DNA from 2 places in the Parafrigoribacterium humi genome. Region 2 is predicted to be linked to the other one. Evidence: predicted binding sites of a transcription regulator. Region 2 holds the regulator's gene; the other holds the start of a gene.
The links. Region 2 encodes LexA, which represses DNA repair genes until DNA is damaged. Its sites were predicted from a motif close to TCGAACANNTGTTCGA; they were not measured.
Positions count from the first base shown of each region.

Region 1: a site for LexA is predicted at 3,768-3,783, ahead of ABUA28_RS10280 (DUF222 domain-containing protein). Genes of this name have one in related genera too.

Region 1 covers NZ_JBELOA010000006.1:650-6,802, reverse strand. The annotation lists gene ABUA28_RS10305 (acyl-CoA dehydrogenase family protein) at 1-1,352, opposite strand, end outside; gene ABUA28_RS10300 (CoA-binding protein) at 1,412-1,819, opposite strand; gene ABUA28_RS10295 (RNase H family protein) at 1,917-2,582, opposite strand; gene ABUA28_RS10290 (DUF1653 domain-containing protein) at 2,690-2,941, shown strand; gene ABUA28_RS10285 (hypothetical protein) at 3,128-3,598, shown strand; gene ABUA28_RS10280 (DUF222 domain-containing protein) at 3,801-5,345, shown strand; gene mgrA (L-glyceraldehyde 3-phosphate reductase) at 5,342-6,153, shown strand, end outside.
Region 2 covers NZ_JBELOA010000009.1:60,042-74,818, reverse strand. The annotation lists gene ABUA28_RS12640 (histidinol-phosphate transaminase) at 1-591, opposite strand, end outside; gene ABUA28_RS12635 (LysM peptidoglycan-binding domain-containing protein) at 694-1,077, opposite strand; gene lexA (transcriptional repressor LexA) at 1,384-2,085, shown strand; gene metE (5-methyltetrahydropteroyltriglutamate--homocysteine S-methyltransferase) at 2,313-4,649, opposite strand; gene ABUA28_RS12620 (methylenetetrahydrofolate reductase) at 4,646-5,611, opposite strand; gene hflX (GTPase HflX) at 5,873-7,405, opposite strand; gene ABUA28_RS12610 (class I SAM-dependent methyltransferase) at 7,447-8,055, shown strand; gene dapF (diaminopimelate epimerase) at 8,069-8,944, opposite strand; gene miaA (tRNA (adenosine(37)-N6)-dimethylallyltransferase MiaA) at 8,937-9,884, opposite strand; gene miaB (tRNA (N6-isopentenyl adenosine(37)-C2)-methylthiotransferase MiaB) at 9,859-11,388, opposite strand; gene ABUA28_RS12590 (regulatory protein RecX) at 11,436-12,059, opposite strand; gene recA (recombinase RecA) at 12,062-13,156, opposite strand; gene ABUA28_RS12580 (DUF3046 domain-containing protein) at 13,421-13,642, opposite strand; gene ABUA28_RS12575 (helix-turn-helix domain-containing protein) at 13,756-14,064, opposite strand; gene ABUA28_RS12570 (CinA family protein) at 14,238-14,744, opposite strand; gene pgsA (CDP-diacylglycerol--glycerol-3-phosphate 3-phosphatidyltransferase) at 14,737-14,777, opposite strand, start outside.

The DNA.
Region 1 (6,153 bases), on a different contig from region 2:
GCCGAGAGCGACACCTCCGCGTCGAAGGCATCGAGGGTCGCCGAATCGCGGGCGATCGCGCGCAGCACGTCCAACGCGATGACGTTGCCGGAGCCCTCCCACACCGCCATCACCGGCTGCTCGCGGTAGCGGCGCGCGAGCGGAAACGTCTCGATGAAGCCGTTGCCACCGAGGCATTCGAGCGCCTCGTAGGCGTGCGCAGGTCCGCGCTTGCAGATCCAGTATTTGCTCACCGCCGTTGCCAGGCGCCGGAATGCGACCTCTGTCTCGTTCGCATCGGCGTCGTGGGCGCGGGCCAGCCGCATGGCCGTCGCGGTGGCTGCCTCCGAGTCGAGCGCGAGATCCGCCACCACCGCCGTCATCGCGGGCTGGTCCACCAGCAGCGCGCCGAACGCCTTGCGGTGGCGCACGTGCCACAGCGCCTCCGCCACCGACTGCCGCATTCCCGCCGCCGTGCCGAACACGCAGTCGAGCCTGGTGCGCGACACCATCTCGATGATCGTGCGCACACCGCGTCCCTCCTCGCCCACCAGGAATCCCACCGTCTGGTCGAACTCCACCTCGCAGGAGGCATTCGAGCGATTGCCGAGCTTGTCCTTCAAGCGCTGGATGAAAAACGGATTGCGGATGCCGTCGGCCAGCACCCGAGGCACCAGAAAGCAGCTGAGCCCCGGCTCCGTCTGCGCGAGCACGAAGAAACCGTCGGACATCGGCGCGCTGCAGAACCACTTGTGGCCGGTGAGGCGAAAGCTGCCGTCGCCGGCGTCCACGGCCCGCGTGGAGTTCGCGCGCACATCCGACCCGCCCTGTTTTTCGGTCATCGCCATGCCGAACAGGGCGGAGCTCTTGCCAGCCCCGAGCGCACCGTCATAGTCGCGGCTGAGCAGGCGCGGCAGCCACTCGCGGCTCAGCTCGTCGCTCATCAGCAGGGTCGGAACGGCCGCGTGCGTCATTGAGATCGGGCAGGCGTGGCCGGGCTCGACCTGCGCGAAAAGCATGAAGGTCGCCGCCCGCGCGACATTCGCGCCGGGGCGCGGCTCTGCCCACGCGGAAGTGTGCGCACCCTCGGCCACGGCCGCACGGATGATGCGGTGATACGACGGGTCGTAGTCGACCTCGTCCACGCGGTTGCCCCAGCGGTCATGGGTGCGCAGCTGCGGCTCGAAGCGGTTCGCTCGCGCGGCATCCTGCTGAAACTGCTCGGTGCCGACCAACTCGCCCACGCGGGCCAGATCGTCGAGAGCCCAACCAGCGTCATACTGTCGCACCGACTCGACCAGCGGGACGTTCGTGCTGAACTCGTTGATGCCCGCGCGCAGCGGAGCCTGGTTCACAACCTCGTGAGTGCTCATGAGAGCGAGGGTACGCGGGCGTGCTCCGCGCCGCATGTGTCGGCGCTGGGTTGAGCGCGCTACTTCTGGATCTCGAACTCCGCGGTCGTGACGCCGATGCAGGTGTCTTCGACGAAGTCCATGCCCGCCTTCGTGGCGATGTCGCGAGCCTCCTCCGAGGTGATCTCCATCTGCAGCCAGAGCGCCTTGGCGCCGATCGCCGCGGCCTGCTCCGCCACACCGGCGGCCTCCTCCGATGGGCGGAAGACGTCAACGATGTCCACAGGAACCGGTATGTCGGCGAGGCTGTGGTAGGCCTTCTGTCCGAGGATCTCGTTGGCGTGGGGGTTGACCGGGATGACGGTGAACCCGGCCTTGAGCAGGCGCCTGGGGATGCGGTGGGCCGCCTTCTTCTCGTGCCTCGAGGCCCCGACGACCGCGATCGTTGTCGCCTCGTTCAGCAGCTCGCCCAAGCGCGGATCCGTCATCGGAATACTCCCCATATCGTGTCGTTCACCACTACGCGAGCCGCGCCGAGGCGACTCCACGATACCTGCAAGTTCTGCGCACCGCGGGGGTGTTACCTCAGATCAGGCCGCGCAGGAACTCCTCCGGCGTGCTGCCGCTCTCGCGCGCTCGCCGGGTCAGGCGCGCGAATTCTGCGGGGGTGAGCTGCAGCGCGAGAGCGTGCATTTTCGGCTCGTCGAGGGTGAAAAGAGCGGTATCCGGTGCGGGCGCCTGCGGCTCGGGCAAACGTGGTGCGGACCGCTCAGGCGCGCCGGCTGCGCTGCCGCGCCACCCGGGACCGGAGGGCACGGCGGCACCTCGCTGGTAGGCCTCCGCAGCCGCCCGGGCACGGGCATCCGCGGCCTCGTTGAGCACGTGGCCGATGTGTCCGCGCACCCACTCGAATCGGTAGCGACGCCCGGTGATCGCGTCGTCGATCTGCTTGAGGAGCTCGACGTTCATCACAGGCTTGCCGTCGCCCTTGCGCCAGCCCTTTTTCTTCCAGCCGGGCATCCACTTGGTCACGGAATTGATGACGTACTGGCTGTCGCACAGGATGAGCAGGTCCTCGCCCGAGTGCTCCGTCGCGCGGAACAGCTCGAGCACGGCCGTGAGCTCGCCCTGGTTGTTGGTCGCGCGCGGCCAGCCGCCCGCGGCCCAGTTGTCGTCGTCGACGTACCACGCCCATCCCGCCGGGCCAGGGTTGCCGAGGGCCGAGCCGTCGGCGGATGCGGTGATCGTCATGCAAGAACTCCCTGGGTCGAGGTCAATCGTAGTGAACCGCCCAGACCTCGGGCCTCGGATGCGCGGGGCGGTTCGCCCGAGTCGTCTCCAGCCAGCAGAATGGTCAGGTGCCCAGCGCTGACGACATCACACCCGGCCTGTATCGCCATTACAAGGGGAACCTCTACGAGGTGATCGGCGTGGCCCAGCACTCCGAGACGGAGGAGTCGCTCGTCGTCTACCGCGCGCTCTACGGGGTGCGCGGGATGTGGGTGCGCCCCTTCGGCATGTTCGTGGAGGATGTCGAGGTCGACGGCCGGCGCGTGCGTCGCTTCGCACCGCTCGAGAGCGATGCGCGGCGGCCGGACAAGGAGCACTGAACTGGCTTTTCCGGGGTTTCTGCCCGGCTCAGGCGGGTCGGGCTGCCGCGGGTCGGGCTGCTGCAGTGCCCCGGCTGTCGCCCGTGCTGCCGTCGACTTCTCCTCCCTGACCTGCCTGTGTCGGCGTAATCCACAGTCACTGCTCCGAACTCACCGTGCCGGGCGGCGAAGGTCGACCATGGGCGGATGACACCAGCACGATACGACGAAGCGAAACTCCTCCCGTTGACCACCAACGCCCTCATCGAGGAGCGTGTAGCCGGTCTTCTCGGACGCGCCATCCAGCGACAGCTGTGGTTGCTGTTCCTCGACGAGCACGGTGTGCAACTGCCCACACTCATACCGATCGACGGCCTGCCGCCTCTTCCGCCGGGCCTGTCGGACACCGCGCTGTGCTCAATGCTCCGCCACGTCACGGAGAGTGCTGGTGCGCACTCCCTCGTCTTTGTTCTCGAACGATATGCGGATGCCAGATTGACCCCCACGGACATCGACTGGGCCCGCGCTCTGCATCGCGCCTGCGATGAGGCCGAGGTGCCACTTCGCGGGATTCTGGTGAGTCACAGGAGGGGAGTGCGCTGGGTCGCGCAGGACGATTATCGCTTCGGTGGTGGTGTCGGTGGCGACAGCGCAGCAGATGCTGGTGGCATCGGATAGGGAGGCTCTCGTGGAGTCGCCGGCGTCGGCTCGCTCTCAGGCGGGAGCGGCGGAAATGGCGCCCGGGTGGAGGCTGTGCGAGTCGGGCCCAGGCAGGTGCTCTCCTCCCGACCTCTCCTCCACAGTCGTGACCGCCAATCACTTATCCCAAGATTGCCCCATAATACTTTCGAACACACCTTCGAAAGAGGAGGATAGTCGTATGTCATCCACCTCCCATCCGCTGGTCTCGGCGCTCGCCGCGGCCCTGCACGCGATGGATGCGGTCACCACCGAAATTGCGGAATATCGGGGTCTCAGCGATGAGGAGTTTCGTGAGGCAGCCAGATTGTCGAACCTGCTGTTACGGGCGGCCCAGGTGCACGGGGTAGTGATCGCTGGCGAGCTCGCCCACCGGTCACGGCCGGAATTGGGCAGCGCCGGCCTCGCTCGGCGCGAAGGTTTTCGCACGCCGGAAGAGATGATGCGCGTGACCAGCGGGTCCACGGCGAGGGAGGCTGCGGCGGCGGTCAGGGTGGGGCGTCTTGTCCACGAGAGCGCGGAGGATTCTGGCGTCGACAGCACGACCGGCGAGGTCCTTGCGTCGGAGCGGACGTGGCTTGCCGAAGTGGGGAGGGCCGTCGCTGCAGGCGCAGTCTCGATCGATGGCGCTGAGTCCATTGAGCGCGGTGTCGGTAAACCTTCTGTGCACGTAAGCGAGCAGACGTTGACAGAACTGGTTGGACAGCTCTGCGCCGAGGCCGAAATGCTCGACGCCGATCGGCTGTATCGTCGTGCGCGCGAGCTTCGGGACGAACTGGACGATCTCGGCCTCGCCGAGCGGGAGGCAGAACGCCGTGCGCAACGCAGCCTCGCGCTCTATCGCCAGCGCGACGGCATGGGCCGGCTCGTGTGGATGATGGACCCCGAGACTCTCGCGTCCGTCGCAGAGCTCTTCGACCGGGCAACGTCACCCCGTCGCGGAGGTCCGCGCTTCGTCAGCGCCGAAAGCCAAGAGATAGCAGAACAGATCGAGGCCGACCCCCGCACAACGGCGCAACTGGCATCCGACGTGTTCGAACACCTGCTCGTCGCTGGTGCCGATGCGGATTCCAGCAGGCTTCTCGGAACCGGCGCGCCCGTGGTCCGCGTGCTCGTCACGAAGCGGGCACTCGGCTCTCGCGCTGGACACGCTCGCATCGAGGGGCAGGCCGACCCGGTGTCCATCGAGACTGCCGAGCGGCTCGCGTGCACCGGTGCGACAGCGGAGGTGAGCATCGATGGCGAGGGGCAGCCGTTGAATGTGGGCCGCGAACAGCGACTGTACAACCGCACGCAGCGGGTAGCGCTCGCAGTGCGAGACGGCGGGTGCCGCTGGATCGGCTGCGACAGACCGCCATCCTGGACCGAGGCGCACCACGTCAGATTCTGGGCGCGAGACGGCGGAAAGACGGATGTCGCCGACGGCATTCTCCTGTGCCGACACCATCACCTGTTGCTCCATAACAATCACTGGGAGATCGAGCGCGCGGGCGGTGATTACTGGTTGATCCCGCCACCCGATGTCGATCCGGGCCAGCGACGACGGCCCCTTCCGAGTAAGAGCTCTGCCCTCAGGGAGCTGATGCGCGAGCGGCCAGCGGTGCGGCCCGTCGAGCGGCCAGCGGTGCGGCCCGTCGAGCGGGCGAGCGGTGCGGCCCGTCGAGCGGGCGAGCGCGTGAGCGGCGGGGCCCGAACGTGGCGATCACGTGGGAGTATGGATCAGTGACCTACCTCGCTGATGATTCCCGTTACGATTCCATGAGCTACCGGCGCGTCGGGCGCAGCGGACTCACACTCCCGGCCGTGTCGCTCGGGCTGTGGCAGAACTTCGGAGACACCGTACCCATGGATCGCCAGCGCGATATCCTGCGCAGGGCGTTCGACCTCGGCGTGACCCACTTCGATCTCGCCAACAACTACGGCCCGCCCTACGGCAGCGCAGAAGAGAACTTCGGCGAGCACCTTCGTCGCGACTTCGCGCCCTACCGCGACGAACTCGTCATCTCCACCAAAGCCGGCTACGACATGTGGCCAGGCCCGTACGGCAACTTCGGCTCGCGCAAGTACCTGCTCGCCTCCCTGGACCAGTCACTCGGTCGCATGGGACTCGACTACGTCGACATCTTCTACTCGCACCGCGCCGACCCGGACACCCCGCTCGAAGAGACCATGGGTGCCCTGCACACCGCCGTCGCCTCGGGCAAGGCGCTCTACGCCGGCATCTCCTCCTACTCGCCGGAGCGCACGGTGCAGGCAGCGCAGATCCTCGCCGATCTCGGAACACCGCTCCTCATCCACCAGCCCTCGTATTCGATGTTCAACCGCTGGATCGAGGGTGGACTGCTCGACACGCTCGAGCGCCTCGGTGTCGGGTGTATCGCGTTCTCACCGCTCGCCCAGGGCCTCTTGACCGACCGGTACCTTCAGGGGATACCCGAGGATGCCCGGGCCGCACGCGAAGGCTCGATGCAGAAGACGATGGTCAACGACGACACCCTCGCGGCCATCCGGGCCCTGACCGACATCGCCGAGAG
Region 2 (14,777 bases):
GAACTCGGCGTAGGCCTCATCCACGATCACGATCCCCCGGCTCGCGTCATAGGCGGCGGCGATCGTGTCGAGCGACAGCGGGGTGCCCGTCGGGTTGTTCGGCGAACACAGTACGACCAGGCCGGGGTCGGCCTGCTCAATCGCGCGCGCGGCGGTTTCTGGCGACAGCTCGTAGTCGGCATCTCGCTGGGCCTCCAGCCAGAGCGTTCCCGTTCCGGCCGCGAGAATCGGGTACATCGAATAGGTCGGAGGGAACCCGAGGAGATTGCGTCCGGGCCCGCCGAATGCCTGCAACAGCTGCTGCAGCACCTCGTTCGAGCCGTTGGCGGCCCAGATGTTCTCCCGCGTCAGGCCGTGACCGAGGTAGTCCGCCAGGCTCTCTCGCAGGGCGGTGAACTCCCGGTCGGGATAACGATTGACAGTGAGAACCGCGGCGGCGACAGCCTCGACGACGTCGCGCGCTACGGGCTCGGGAATCCCGTGGCTGTTCTCGTTGACGTTGAGAGCGATCTTGACGGGTTTCTGCGGGGCGCCGTATGGCGTCTTTCCGCGGAGATCGTCACGGAGGGGTAAGTCAGAGAGGGAAGCCACCCCAAAACTGTACTAGCCCGCCAGCCAGTGACTCATACCCGTTACGCCGTGCACATGCACTCGCCTGCGCACGCAGCGTGGCTGGTGTCGGCCACGCCCTCGCTAGTGGGAGTACTGGGCGGGAATCGCGATGCGCTGGCCGACCTGGATGTCGGCACCGGACAGCTGGTTCAGGTGAACGATGTCGGAGACAACCTCGCGTGGGTCGGCCGAAGGGGCGATCTCTCCGGCCAGCTGCCACAGGGACTGACCGGCGTGCACGGTGACGTACTGGAGCGAGGGCGACGCCACGGTGTCCGTAGCCGCAGCCACGCCCCCGTTGAGCGCGAAGGACGCGGCCGCGAGAACAAGGGGAAGGACGATGAGGAACATCAGGACGCGACGGCCGCGCTTGGTCATCCGAAGACGCGGCTGGGGAGCCGGGCGCGACGCCCCGGAAAATACCGGACCGGTGAACGTCGCCGTATTCAGTGCTGCTGTGCTCATTGTCCAACCTCCTGCGTTGCCCAATCCTCTGAACTGCCAGACCCTGAACCGCCAGTCCCTGGGCTGCCAGTCTCCCGAAGAGATTCCGTATCCGACACTCGGCCGGGAGTGCCGGATACGAAGCTTTGTTCCGAACGTATCTTCGATTGTACGATATATCAAGCCCCAGTTTCGAATGCTGCGCGATATTTTTACCCAACACACTCGAACGGATGTTTGTTTATTCGCCAATCTGCGGATACAGTTTCGATTGTCTGGAGACAGACCATCAGCAACCACTGACATTCGGCGCACTACGGGAGTGACATGGACGACCTCAGCACGGCACGAGCATCCGCCTCCTCGGCGTCGAAGCCGGGGACCCGGCGCCGGAAGAGCCTCAGCGACAAGCAACTCGCGATCCTCGAGACCATCCAGCGGGCGGTGTCGACCAATGGATACCCGCCGAGCATGCGGGAGATCGGCGACGCCGTCGGACTCTCGTCGCTGTCGAGCGTGACCCACCAACTCAACCAATTGGAGCTCAGCGGCTATCTGCGCCGCGACCCCAACCGTCCGCGCGCGCTCGAGGTGCTGATCGAGGTGCAGCCATCGGACGCGACCACCGCCTCAGACAATCCGACCCCGGTGGGCGACGCGGCGATGGTGCCGCTCGTCGGCCGAATCGCGGCGGGCATCCCGATCACCGCCGAGCAGCAGGTCGACGAGGTGTTCCCGCTCCCCCGCCAGCTCGTGGGCAAGGGAGAGCTCTTCATGCTCAAGGTCGTCGGCGAATCGATGATCGACGCCGCGATCTGTGACGGCGACTGGATCGTGGTTCGCCAGCAGAAGACCGCCGAGAACGGCGACATCGTCGCGGCAATGCTCGACGACGAGGCAACGGTCAAGGTCTTCCAGCAGCGAGATGGCCATACCTGGCTGCTCCCCCGCAACAGCGCCTTCGCACCGATCCTCGGCGACTACGCCGAGCTGCTCGGCAAAGTCGTCGCGGTACTCCGCTCGGTCTAGCTGCGGTTAGCTCGGTCTTCTTCGACCCGGGCCTGTCCCGCGCCGCCGCCTTCGCTCGCTCCCACCTCTCGCCTTCGCGGAAGTAGATACCAGGCGAGTGTCAGCACGACGGCGACTCGCTGCGATACTGAGCAGAAAGCCCCGCTAGAAGATTTCGATTGTTGGCGATTTTCGCTCTAAAACCCGAATTTTAGGGCGAAAATCACCAACGATCGGTGGCTAGTGGTCTAGTGGGCGTGCTGCTCGCGCACCGCACGGGTCGCGTTCAGCACGTTCGTGAGCGAGGCCACGGTCTCCTCGTAGCCACGCGTCTTCAAACCGCAGTCCGGGTTCACCCACACCTGCCGCTCGGGAATGGAGCCCAGCGCGATCTCGAGCAGCTCGGTCACCTCACCGACGCTCGGAACACGCGGAGAGTGGATATCGTAGACGCCCGGTCCGATCCCCCGGGCAAAGCCGCTGCGTTTGATGTCGGGCACGACCTCCATCTTCGATCGCGCGGCCTCGATCGACGTGACGTCGGCATCCAGTCGATTGATCGCGTCGATGACGACGCCGAACTCCGAATAACAGAGGTGGGTGTGGATCTGCGTGCGATCGGCAACTCCCGCCGTCGCCAGGCGGAATGCACCGACAGACCAGTCGAGGTAGTCCCCCTGGTCCTTCTTCTTGAGTGGCAACAGTTCGCGCAATGCGGGCTCGTCCACCTGGATGATGCCGATACCGGCAGCCTCGAGGTCACGGATCTCGTCGCGCAGGGCGAGGGCGACCTGGTTGGCGGTCTCCCGCAGCGGCTGGTCATCGCGCACGAAGGACCAGGCGAGGATCGTGACCGGGCCAGTGAGCATCCCTTTGACCGGCTTCGAGGTGAGGCTCTGCGTGTAGCTCGACCACTCGACCGTGATCGGCGACGGGCGCGACACGTCACCCCAGAGTATTGACGGGCGCGTACAGCGCGAACCGTACGACTGCACCCACCCGTTCTGAGTGACGGCGAAGCCGTCGAGGTGCTCCGCGAAGTACTGCACCATGTCGTTGCGCTCGGGTTCCCCGTGCACGAGCACGTCGAGGCCGATCTTCTCCTGCAGCGCGACGACATCGCGAATCTCCGATCGCATCGCCTCGGTGTACTGCTGCTGGGTGATGGCGCCCTTCGCAAACGCGGCACGGGACCTACGGATGTCGCCGGTCTGCGGGAACGAGCCGATCGTCGTGGTCGGCAGGAACGGCAGCTTCAGCGCGGCATCCTGCGCGGCCAGGCGCGCGGCGTAGCCTCCGCGGCTGAAGTCCTCGGGGGTGAGCCCGGCGGCCCGTGCGCGCACGGCACCGTCGCGAACCCCCACGGCGGTCCTGCGGTTCTCGAGGGCGGCGGATGCGGCATCCAACTCCGACTGGATCGCGGCCCTGCCGTCCGTGAGTCCCGTCGCGAGGGTCGCGATCTGCCGCACCTTCTGGTCGGCGAACGCGAGCCAACTCTTCAACTGGTCGCTCAACAGGGGCTCGTCGTCGACATCATGCGGGGTGTGGAACAGGCTCGTCGAACTGCTCACGGAGACGTGCGGGCTCAGGGTGCGCAGCGTCTCGAGGGTCGAGAGCGCGGCCTCGAGATCGCCGCGCCAGATGTTGTGGCCATTGATCACGCCACCGACCAACGTCTTGCCGACGAGCGCAGCATCCGAGAACTCTGGCACCGAGCCCTCGACCAGGTCGAGACCGATCGCCTCCACCGGTGTCGCCGCGAGCACCGGGAGCGCGTCATCGAGACTTCCGTAGGGTGTCGCGACAAAGATCTGCGGGCGAATGGGAGTCGCGCCGAGCAGTTCGTACGCACGCTTCGTGGCCGCGAGCACGACATCCCGAGGGACTTCGATGCTCTCGCTGACGAGCGCCGGCTCGTCGAGCTGCACCCACTCCGCTCCGACGGCGGTGAGCGCCGCGAGGAGTTCGGCGTAGACCGGCAGCAGGTCGTCCAGGCGGTCGAGCGGGCGGTAGTCGGCGGGGGCGCTCTCACTGGGCTTGCTGAGCAGCAGGAAGGTGACCGGACCGACGATGACCGGACGGGTGCGATAGCCGGTCGTGGTCGCCTCGGCCACTTCGCGAAGGAGTCGATCCGAGGCCAGTCGGAACTCGGTCTCCGGTCCGATCTCCGGGACGAGGTAGTGGTAGTTGGAATCGAACCACTTGGTCATCTCGGCCGGGGCATCGTCACCGTCACCGCGGGCGATCGCAAAATAGCCGGCGAGATCGACGGAGCCGTCTGCGGCAACGAATCGCGTGAAGCGGGTGGGCACCGCACCAACGGTGACGGCGGCGTCGAGAACCTGGTCGTAGTAGGAGAACGCTTCGGGGATCGAGGAGTCCGTCCGGCCGAGGCCGAGCTCCTTCAGACGCTCGCGCGTCGCCGCCCGCAACTCCGTGGCGACGGCCTCAAGCTCATCCGCGCCGATCCGTCCCGCCCAGAACGACTCGACGGCCCTCTTCAGCTCGCGGCGTCGCCCGATGCGTGGGTAGCCGAGGATCGTCCCGGCCGGAAACGAAGCAGACGTGGATTCTGTGACGCTCATAGTGATTCGACATCCTTGCGTGTTGGTGATGCAGGCAGCAGTCCGACCCCGTCGAGCACGGAGAGGACCGCCTTGTGCTGGTTGAAAGTGTAAAGGTGGAGCGCAGGCGCTCCACCGCGAAGCAGTTCCGTCGCGAGGGCGATCGCGTGCGCCGTTCCTGCCTCGAAGCCCGCCTCGGGAGACGAGGCGGACTCGAGCGCCCTGGCCAGGTCATCGGGGCGTCGCTCGCCCGTGAGCTCGAGCGTGCGCTGCAGGCGCGTTGCAGTCGTCATCGGCATGATCCCGGGGACGATCGGGATCGTCACACCCGCGTCTCTCGCCTCGGCGACGAAGCGGAGATAGTCCTCCGCGTGGAAGAACAACTGGGTGATCGCAAAGGTCGCACCGGCGACCTGCTTGGCGAGAAGCGTGTCGATGTCCTGCGCGGCCCGGGAGGAACGCGGATGCCCGTTCGGAAACGCCGCGACGGCGACCCGCACCTTCTCGCGCGAACTGGGGATCGCACCCCTCCCCGGTGCTGTGGCGGAGTGCAGCGTCGCGTACTGCGCGCGCTCCGTCTGCACCCGATGGATCAGCTGCACGAGCTCGGCGGCACTGCCGAGGTCTCCCAGAAACTGCTCGCCCTCCTCCACGCCCTTCGGCGGGTCGCCGCGAAGGGCAAGAAAGCTCGTGATCCCGGCGTCCAGGAACTCGCGCACGAGACGGTTCGCCTCGAAGTGGGAGGAGCCGACACAGGTGAGGTGCGCGAGCGGATGCGCGTCCGTCTGCTCGTGGATGTACCTCAGTACCTCGAGCGAGCTCGCGCGCGATGAACCGTTGGCCCCGTAGGTGACAGACATGAAGTCCGGCACCGTCGCCGCAAGCGCCTCGATCGTCTCCCGCAGCTGCACTCCCGCGGCCTCGGTTCGGGGCGGAAACATCTCGAAGGAGAACGGCACGCTTCGCCGCAGCTCGTTCGACACGTCGGATCCAATCGGCTCTTCGGCCGGAATCCGTCTCGTGCCACGCGCCGTTTCGCTCGCACAGCACCGCCGGACGCCAACCACAGATCATGGTGGCGGGGCCACAAGGGCTCCGGTGGGCGGGTGCCGGGCTCGGCTGTCGCTCAACACGGTCGGACTGGTATCACCCCGTGTGATGACGCCTACCCGCCCGCGAGTGGATTCAGCCTAACAACGCAGGTTTCGTGTGTTGCCCCCTGTTACGGGCGCACTCGGAGGCCGTCATCGTGCCGCCGGAGTCGGTGCCGCGAACCCCAGCAGTCCCGGCGCCTGTTCCTCCGTCACGAGAGCCGTGACCCTCGTGCCTTCCGGCTCGTACGTGGTCGTCAGGATCGTTGCGTGGTCGTGCAGGGCTGAGATGACATCGCCGCGATCGTAGGGAACCAGAAGGTCCACCTCGATCGATGGCTGTGGCAACAGCTCCGCGAGCGCCGCGCGCAATTCGTCGATTCCCTCGCCCGTGCGAGCGGAGACGAAGATCGCGTGGGGGGCCAACGAGCGCAGTAACAGGCGCTGCGTATCGTCCGCGAGGTCGGCCTTGTTGAAGACCACCAACTCCGCGATGTGTCTCGCACCGAGCTCGCCGATCACGTCGCGCACCGTTGCCAGCTGGCTGCCCGGGTCAGGATGTGACGCGTCCACCACGTGCAGGATGACGTCGGAGTCTGCGACCTCCTCGAGCGTCGAGCGAAACGCCTCCACCAGCTGGTGGGGAAGATTGCGCACGAACCCGACCGTGTCGACGAGCGTGTACACGCGTCCGTCATCCGTCTCGGTCTTGCGCACCGCGGTGTCCAGGGTCGCGAACAGGGCGTTCTCCACGAGCGCCCCCGCCCTCGTGATGCGGTTGAGCAGCGAGGACTTGCCCGCGTTCGTGTACCCGGTGATGGCAACGGACGGCACGGAGTTGCGCTGGCGGTTGGCGCGCTTGGCCTCGCGGGCCGGCTTGAATCCGAGGATCTGCTTGCGCAGTCGCGACATGCGCGTGTGGATGCGCCGGCGATCGAGTTCGATCTTGGTTTCACCAGGTCCACGGCTGCCCATGCCCGCGCCCGCGCCTCCGACCTGGCCACCGGCCTGTCGGGACATGGACTCACCCCATCCACGCAGGCGTGGAAGAAGGTATTCGAGCTGGGCGAGTTCGACCTGGGCCTTGCCCTCCCTGCTCTTGGCGTGCTGGCTGAAGATGTCGAGGATGACGGCGGTGCGATCGATGACCTTGACCCTCACGACGTCCTCGAGGGCACGCCGCTGGCTCGGGGCAAGCTCGCTGTCGACGATGACGGTGTCTGCGCCGGACGCGGCCACGACATCCCGCAGCTCGATCGCCTTGCCCTTGCCGAAATAGGTGCTCGGATCGGGCGTGACACGGCGCTGGAGCAGGCCGTCGAGCACGACCGCACCCGCTGTCTCGGCGAGGGCGAAGAGCTCTCGCATGGAGTTCTCGGCCTCCTCGAGGCCTCCCTGCGAGTAGATGCCGATGAGTACGACCCGCTCGATGCGCAGCTGCCGGTATTCGACCTCCGTGACGTCGTCGAGCTCGGTCGAGAGCCCGGCGACCCTGCGGAGTGCCTGGCGATCTTCTCGATCGCGCTGTTCGCCATCGCCGTCACTCCCGGCGGCCTGGCGCTTCTGCAGCGCCTGTGCCTCTCCGGAGGTGAACAGCGCGTACCCGCCGGAATGCGCGACCGCGCTCGCCAGCACGCGATCGACGACGTCGTCCGTCGCAGACTCCACAGCTTCACCTTCAGTCATTCGGTTAACCCTAGTTCCTCATCATTCGGTAGGTTCTGTGCATGGCCAGCGAGCACTACTTCTCCTCAACCCCGGATAGTGAGCTCAAACTGCGACAGATCCACGTGCAATTGGCCGGACAGTTCTACGAACTGACCACATCGAACGCCATCTTCAGCCCGGACCGCATCGACGTGGGCACGCAGGTGCTGCTGGCCCACAGTCCCGCGGCGCCTCCCGGCGGCAACCTGCTCGATCTCGGCTGCGGCTGGGGACCGATCTCTCTTACCCTCGCACTCCAGTCCCCTCACGCCACGGTGTGGGCCGTCGACGTCAACGAGCGGGCGCTGGACATGGTGCGCCGCAACGCCTCCGCGCTTGGCCTCGACAATGTCAACGCCGTGACGCCCGAGGATGTTCCCCCGGGACTGGAGTTCACGACCATCCGCTCGAACCCCCCGATTCGCGTCGGGAAGGACCAGCTGCACAACATGCTGGAGCTGTGGATTCCCCGCCTCGAGGCCGGGTCGGATGCCTGGCTCGTCGTGCAGAAGAACCTCGGTTCCGACTCGCTGCACCGCTGGCTCGAGGCCACGCTGCCCTCGGAGTTCTCCACGATTCGCGCCGCGACCAACAAGGGGTACCGCGTGCTGCGAGTGCGTCGCCGGTAGGGCTGCGCTGGTCCTAGAGCTCGATCGTTCCGGAGAACACCAGCTCGGCCGGGCCGCTCAGCGAGGCGTGCTCGCCGTCTTCTGCCGCCCACATCCGAACCCCGAGCGTCCCGCCCGGCACCTCGACGCGCCACTGGTTCGGTGCGCCCTCGCCCGCCCAGTACCGGAAGGCGAGCGCTGCGGCGACCGCACCGGTTCCGCAGGACAGGGTCTCGCCCGAGCCGCGCTCGTGAACCCGCAGTCTGATGTGGCCGACTCCGTCGCGAACCAGCGGTTCCAGTGGCACGACGAACTCGACGTTGGCACCATCGGCGGGTTCGGGGTCGAGCACCGGAATATAGCTGAGGTCTGCGGACTCGAGTTCTTCGATGCTGGAGAGTGCCACGACCACGTGCGGGTTGCCGACGTTGATGCCGAGGCCCGGGCGGGCGACCTTGAGATTCTTCGCGCGAACCAGCGGCTCTCCGCCGTCGAGCGACCAGCGACCCATGTCCGCCTGGAATCCGACCGTGTTCCGCTGCACGTCGCGCACGCCGCCGCGGGTGCCGATCACGAGGGTCTCCCCCTTGCCGAGGGTGGCGAGACCGTTCTCGATCAGGAATTTCGCGTAGACGCGGATGCCGTTGCCACACATCTCCGAGGGCGAGCCATCAGAGTTGTGGTAATCCATGAACCACTCCGCGGCCTCGTCTTCTGCGAGAGACGCCGAGCCCGCGGGCAGCGTGCTGGAGCGCACGGCGCGGATGACGCCGTCCGCTCCAATGCCGAAGTGGCGGTCGCAGAGAAGTCGCAGTTGCTCCGGGGTGAGCTCGAGCTCTCCGTCAGGGTCCGCAAACAGTACGAAGTCATTCCCGGTGCCGTGGCCCTTGGTGAACTGAAGCTCAGTCATACGACAATGCTAGTTGGAGGGCGGCCTCGGCTCGTGCATGGTCGTCGTAGTCGAGCCACTGGAGCCGCGAATACCTCTTGAACCAACTCACCTGACGGCGCGCATACTTTCTCGTGAGCGCCGCGGTCTGCTCGATGGCCTCGGCCTGGCTCAGTTCACCCCTCAACTGCGCGAGAGCCTGGGCATACCCGATGGCCCTGCTCGCCGTCACCCCCATGCCGCCCGCGGCATCGGTCAGCCCACGCACCTCATCCACGAGGCCCGCTTCCCACATCCGATCCACGCGAGTGTTCAGCCGGGCGACAAGCTCGTCGCGCGGCGCACGGAGCCCGATGACGAGTGTCGGTGTCCAGTAGGCCGCCTCGTCGGGGAGGCCGGCGCCGAAGGGCTCACCGGTCAGCTCGATCACCTCGAGCGCGCGCACGAGACGTCGTCCGTTGTGGGGACCGATGCCCGCGGCCGCGGCAGGGTCGAGCTCCTCCAGGCGTCGGTAGAGAGCACCAGGACCCTCGATGGCCAGTTCCGCCTCGAGTCTGGCGCGGATGTCCGGGTCTGTTCCGGGGAAGCTGAAATCGTAGAGCACGGAGGACACGTACAGGCCGGAGCCGCCGACGAGGATCGGAACGGCGCCTCGGGAGCGGATCTGCACGATCGCATCCCGCGCGTCCCGCTGGTAGGCCGCAGCGCTCGCGTCCTGCGACGGCTCAAGCACGTCGAGCATGTGGTGCGGGATGCCGCGCCGCTCCTCGACGGTGAGCTTGGCCGTGCCGATGTCCATGCCACGGTAGAGCTGCATGGCATCCGCGTTGACGATCTCGACAGCCTCACCGCGCGCCACCATGGCCTCGGCCAGATCGAGCGAGAGTTCGGATTTTCCGGTGCCCGTCGCGCCGACGATGGCGACGAGCGGGTGCTCAGCGCTGATCGTCCGCGGGGTCATAGAGAGGTGTTGTGGCCACCCGGATCGTCGGAAGCCCGAGCGATACGCGCCCCGAGCCACCGGATGACGCCGATGGGGCGCCGCAGGACGCGGCCTGCGCGCGATCCCACGCCTCACCAGCCGCTGTTCTGCGGACGGGGAACGGCACACCATCGATCGAGTCGGCGATGAGGTGGAACGGCTTGGCTTCCGTGACCGTCACGGTGACCATGTCGCCTGGTCGCGGAACGTCCCCACCCTGCGGTGCCTCGAAGTGCACGAGGCGGCTGTCCCTGGCCCGGCCGGAGAGCCTGTGCGTGTCTGCGTCCTTTCGCCCGTCGACCGTCACGAGCACCTCGAGCTGTGTTCCGATGAGCTTCTGGTTCTCTTCCCACGAGATGCGGTCCTGGAGCGCGGTGAGCCGCTCGTAGCGTTCCTGCACGATCTCCTTGGGGACCTGGTCGGGCATCGTCGCGGCGGGAGTGCCCTCGCGAATCGAATACTGGAAGGTGAAGGCGGAGGCGAATCGGGCCGCTTCGACAACGCGAAGGGTCTCCTGGAAGTCCTCCTCGGTCTCTCCGGGGAAGCCGACGATGATGTCCGTGGTTATCGCCGCGTTCGGAATCTTCGCCCGCACCCGGTCAAGGATGCCGAGGTACTTCTCTGAGCGATAGCTCCGACGCATTGCCTTGAGGATGCGGTCCGAGCCGGATTGCAGCGGCATGTGCAGCTGGGGCATGACGGACGGCGTCTCTGCCATTGCGTCGATCACGTCGTCGGTGAACGCCGCGGGGTGAGGGCTCGTGAAGCGGATGCGTTCGAGGCCGGGGATGGCGCCAGCCGCACGCAGAAGCTTGCCGAAGGCCTGCCTATCGCCGAACTCGACACCGTAGGAGTTGACGTTCTGGCCGAGGAGCGTGACCTCGACCGCACCGTCGTCGACCAGGGCCTGGATCTCGGCGAGGATGTCACCGGGGCGGCGATCCTTCTCCTTGCCGCGCAGCGTCGGCACGATGCAGAAGGTGCAGGTGTTGTTGCACCCCACGGAGATCGAGACCCAGCCGCTGTAGCTGGACTCGCGCCTCGTGGGGAGCGTGGAGGGGAAGACCTCAAGAGACTCGAGGATCTCGAGTTGCGCATCGCCGTTGTGGCGCGCTCGTTCCAGCAGGGCGGGAAGGGAACCCATGTTGTGGGTCCCGAAGACGACATCGACCCAGGGTGCCTTCTCGAGGATCACGCCCTGGTCCTTTTGCGCAAGACAACCGCCGACCGCGATCTGCATGCCCTTGTGGCTCTTCTTGACCGAGGCGAGCATCCCGAGGTTGCCGTAGAGCTTCTTGTCGGCGTTCTCACGCACGGCGCAGGTGTTGAACACCACGACATCCGCCTGGCCGCCTTCCGCGCGCACGTACCCCGCAGCCTCGAGAGAACCCGAGATGCGTTCGGAGTCGTGCACGTTCATCTGGCAGCCGTAGGTGCGCACCTCGTAGGTGCGTGGTGCGGGGGAAGTATCGGTCAGCGTCATGATGCTGGCTAGCATAACTCGCGAGCGAGTGGCGGCCGGAACAGGGATCAGCGGAACTGCACCCGCGAGGTGGCGCCGCCGCGGCCGACGAGCGCGGTGTCGACGGCGGCACGTACAACAGAGCCGGCATATCCCCTGCGGAGAAGGAATCCGGTGAGCCGGCGCTTCGCCGTCTCCGAGTCGAGCGAGCGCAACTGGCCCGCCCTGCGCACAGCGAGCTCGGTTGCCCTCGACCGCTCCTCGTCATCGTCGACCTGCTCAAGGGCCGCATCGATGTACTGCTGGTCGACGTGCTTAGCCCGCAGCTCAGCGGTGAGGGCCGAGCGACCGAGTCCCTTGCGTTCGTGCCGTGTCCGGACGAAATCGTTCGCCAACGCCGCGTCATCGATCAGGCCGACGCGTTCGAGCCGATCCAGCTCCGCCTCCACGATCTCCGCGTCAAGATCGTGACGCGACAGCGCGTTGCCCAGTTCCCACCGGGACTGTCCGCGCCGGGTGAGCGCGCGCATGCTGATCTTCTCCGCCTCGTCGCGCTGCTGCTGGAGCGTTTCCCGCTGAGACGAACTCGGCTGGGACGATTCCGGCAATGGCTCTGGCCCCGAGTCGCCCGTGGTCGGGGGGAGAACGCCGGGCAGAAAACTCACCCGGGCCAGGCCATTGCCGGAGGTCATCGTCAGGCCCCCGCTGCCTTGCGGCTCGCGAGCTTGTCGCTGAGCGACTCGACGTTGTCGCCCGCGGCCGCCTCGGCAGCCGCTGCAACCGCCTCCGGATCAGCGATCAGGCCCATCTTCATCTTGATCTTGCGCTCGATCTCTTCCGCGATCGCGGGGTTCTGCAGCAGGAAGTTGCGCGAGTTCTCTTTGCCCTGCCCGAGCTGGTCGCCGTCGTAGGTGTACCAGGCTCCGGACTTGCGTACGATCTCGTGCTCGACTCCGAAGTCGATCAGGCTGCCCTCGCGAGAGATACCCGTTCCGTAGAGGATGTCGAACTCCGCCTGCTTGAACGGCGGCGCCATCTTGTTCTTGACGACCTTGACCCTCGTGCGGTTACCCACGGCCTCCGTGCCGTCTTTGAGTGTCTCAATGCGGCGGATGTCGAGGCGGACAGAGGCGTAGAACTTGAGCGCCTTGCCTCCCGCCGTGGTCTCCGGGCTGCCGAAGAACACGCCGATCTTCTCGCGCAGCTGGTTGATGAAGATCATGGTGGTGTTGGTCTGGCTGAGGCCACCGGTGAGCTTGCGGAGGGCCTGGGACATCAGGCGCGCCTGGAGACCGACGTGGGAGTCTCCCATCTCGCCCTCGATCTCGGCGCGTGGCACGAGCGCCGCAACCGAGTCGACGACGATCAGGTCGATCGATCCCGAACGGACGAGCATGTCGGCGATCTCCAGCGCCTGCTCCCCCGTGTCTGGCTGGGAGACCAGCAGCGCATCGATGTCGACGCCGAGCGCTCTGGCATATTCCGGGTCGAGTGCGTGCTCCGCATCGATGAAGGCGGCGATGCCTCCCGCCCGCTGGGCGTTCGCGATGGCGTGCAGCGTGAGCGTGGTCTTGCCGGAGGACTCCGGACCGTAGATCTCCACGATGCGACCACGGGGAAGCCCGCCGACGCCGAGCGCGACATCCAGCGCGATCGATCCGGTGGGGATCACGGCGACGGGGGCGCGCTCATCGCTGCCGAGGCGCATGACGGAGCCCTTGCCGAACTGGCGATCGATCTGGGCGAGTGCTGTTTCCAGGGACTTTTCGCGATCTGCTACTGATGGCATTTCCGGCTCCTCCGGGGTCTTCGTGGTTGCTGCCCATAGGCTGTCACTCCGCTGAGGGCCGATGAGGCAAGGCCCACAACCTCCTGACAAAGGCTGGTTGTCACGGATTTCGTTGACAAGTGCGACGGTACGCCCGGCCGACGACATTCCGTCGGACCGCCGGGCATTCTGTTCACAACTCGTTTTCGAGAGCCGCTGTTGAGGAGCCTAGCGACATCCGAAGAGATGTTCGAATATTTGGTGGCGGCGTGTCGAACTGGCCCCTCAGGCCTTGCGCACCTGGCCGGCACCGTGCCAGCGATTCTCCGGAACATCCATGGCGCGGCACAGAGCGAGCCAGATCGTCCTGGTCTCGACGCCCTTCGCGATGGCCTGCCTGGCCGTGAGATCGCCGAGCTCGCCCAGGACAAGGTCGTGCGCGAGCATCTGCCCGTACGAATCGCCGAACTCCTCGCCCATGGCAATCCAGAACTCACTCAAACGCATGGGGCCAACCTAAAGGAAAAAGAACCGACGGGAAAATGCGGATGCCCGGCTCACTGAGCCGGGCATCCGTCCACCAGGCCACACCGACCCGGTAGAAGTCTCGATCGAATTGCTTACCTGACGACCAGGTCCGCGTCGAAGTCCGCGACGAGGTCGTCGGGGACGGTGTCGGGAATCACGGTGATTCCCTCGATCACGGCAAGGCGGTCTCCCACTTCGCGCATGATGACTGAGATGGGTGTCTCGAGCGCATCCGCGACCGAGGCAAGAATCTCCGAGCTGGCCTCTTTCTGCCCGCGCTCGACCTCAGAGAGATACCCGAGAGCGACGCTGGCCTTACTTGCGACCTGGCGAAGGGTGCGACCCTTCTGCAGACGAAAGTCCCGGAGCACATCTCCGATTTCTTCACGTACCAGAACCATAGGACCCTCCTCCATGTATGACGACTACACCGAACTACACCGCTGACAAACGTGCCAGGTTGAGCAACACTACAACCTCTTGCAACAAACTCTAGCCAGTGCGATCTGTGTGCCTCTTGTGAATCTCAGTCTGTAACGGGATCGTTGCGAGAAAGATTCCCGACATTCCACGATCAACTGATTCCCCACAGTTCGCCCAGTTGCACCAGTGATTCGTAGACAACACCATCGCGAATCGCCTGTCGATCCCCAGTGAGAGTGACACCCATTGCGCGTGCCCCGTCCGCGGTCGCGATGCCGATGAACGCGGTGCCCGGCGGATGCCCGCCCTGAGGATCCGGACCCGCGACACCCGTGGTGGAGACTCCGATGTCCGCGGGCGTTCCCCCGACGGCGAGCGCGGTTCGCACTCCCTGCGCCATCTGCACAGCGACCTCCGGATGCACCGGGCCATACTCCGCGAGCAGCGCCACCTCGACTCCGAGCAGGTTGTGCTTGAGTTCCGTGTTGTACGCAACGACCCCGCCCAACACCGCGGCCGATGCCCCCGGGGTGCGGATGAGCTCCGCGACGAGAAGTCCGCCCGTGAGCGACTCCGCGACGGAGATGGTGAGCCCTCGCTCGATGAGCGCGCCGACCACGCGCGTGGACAGCACTGCGGATCGCGAGGAATCAGTCATGGATACTCCTGCTGCGGAGTGCCGCGTTCACCA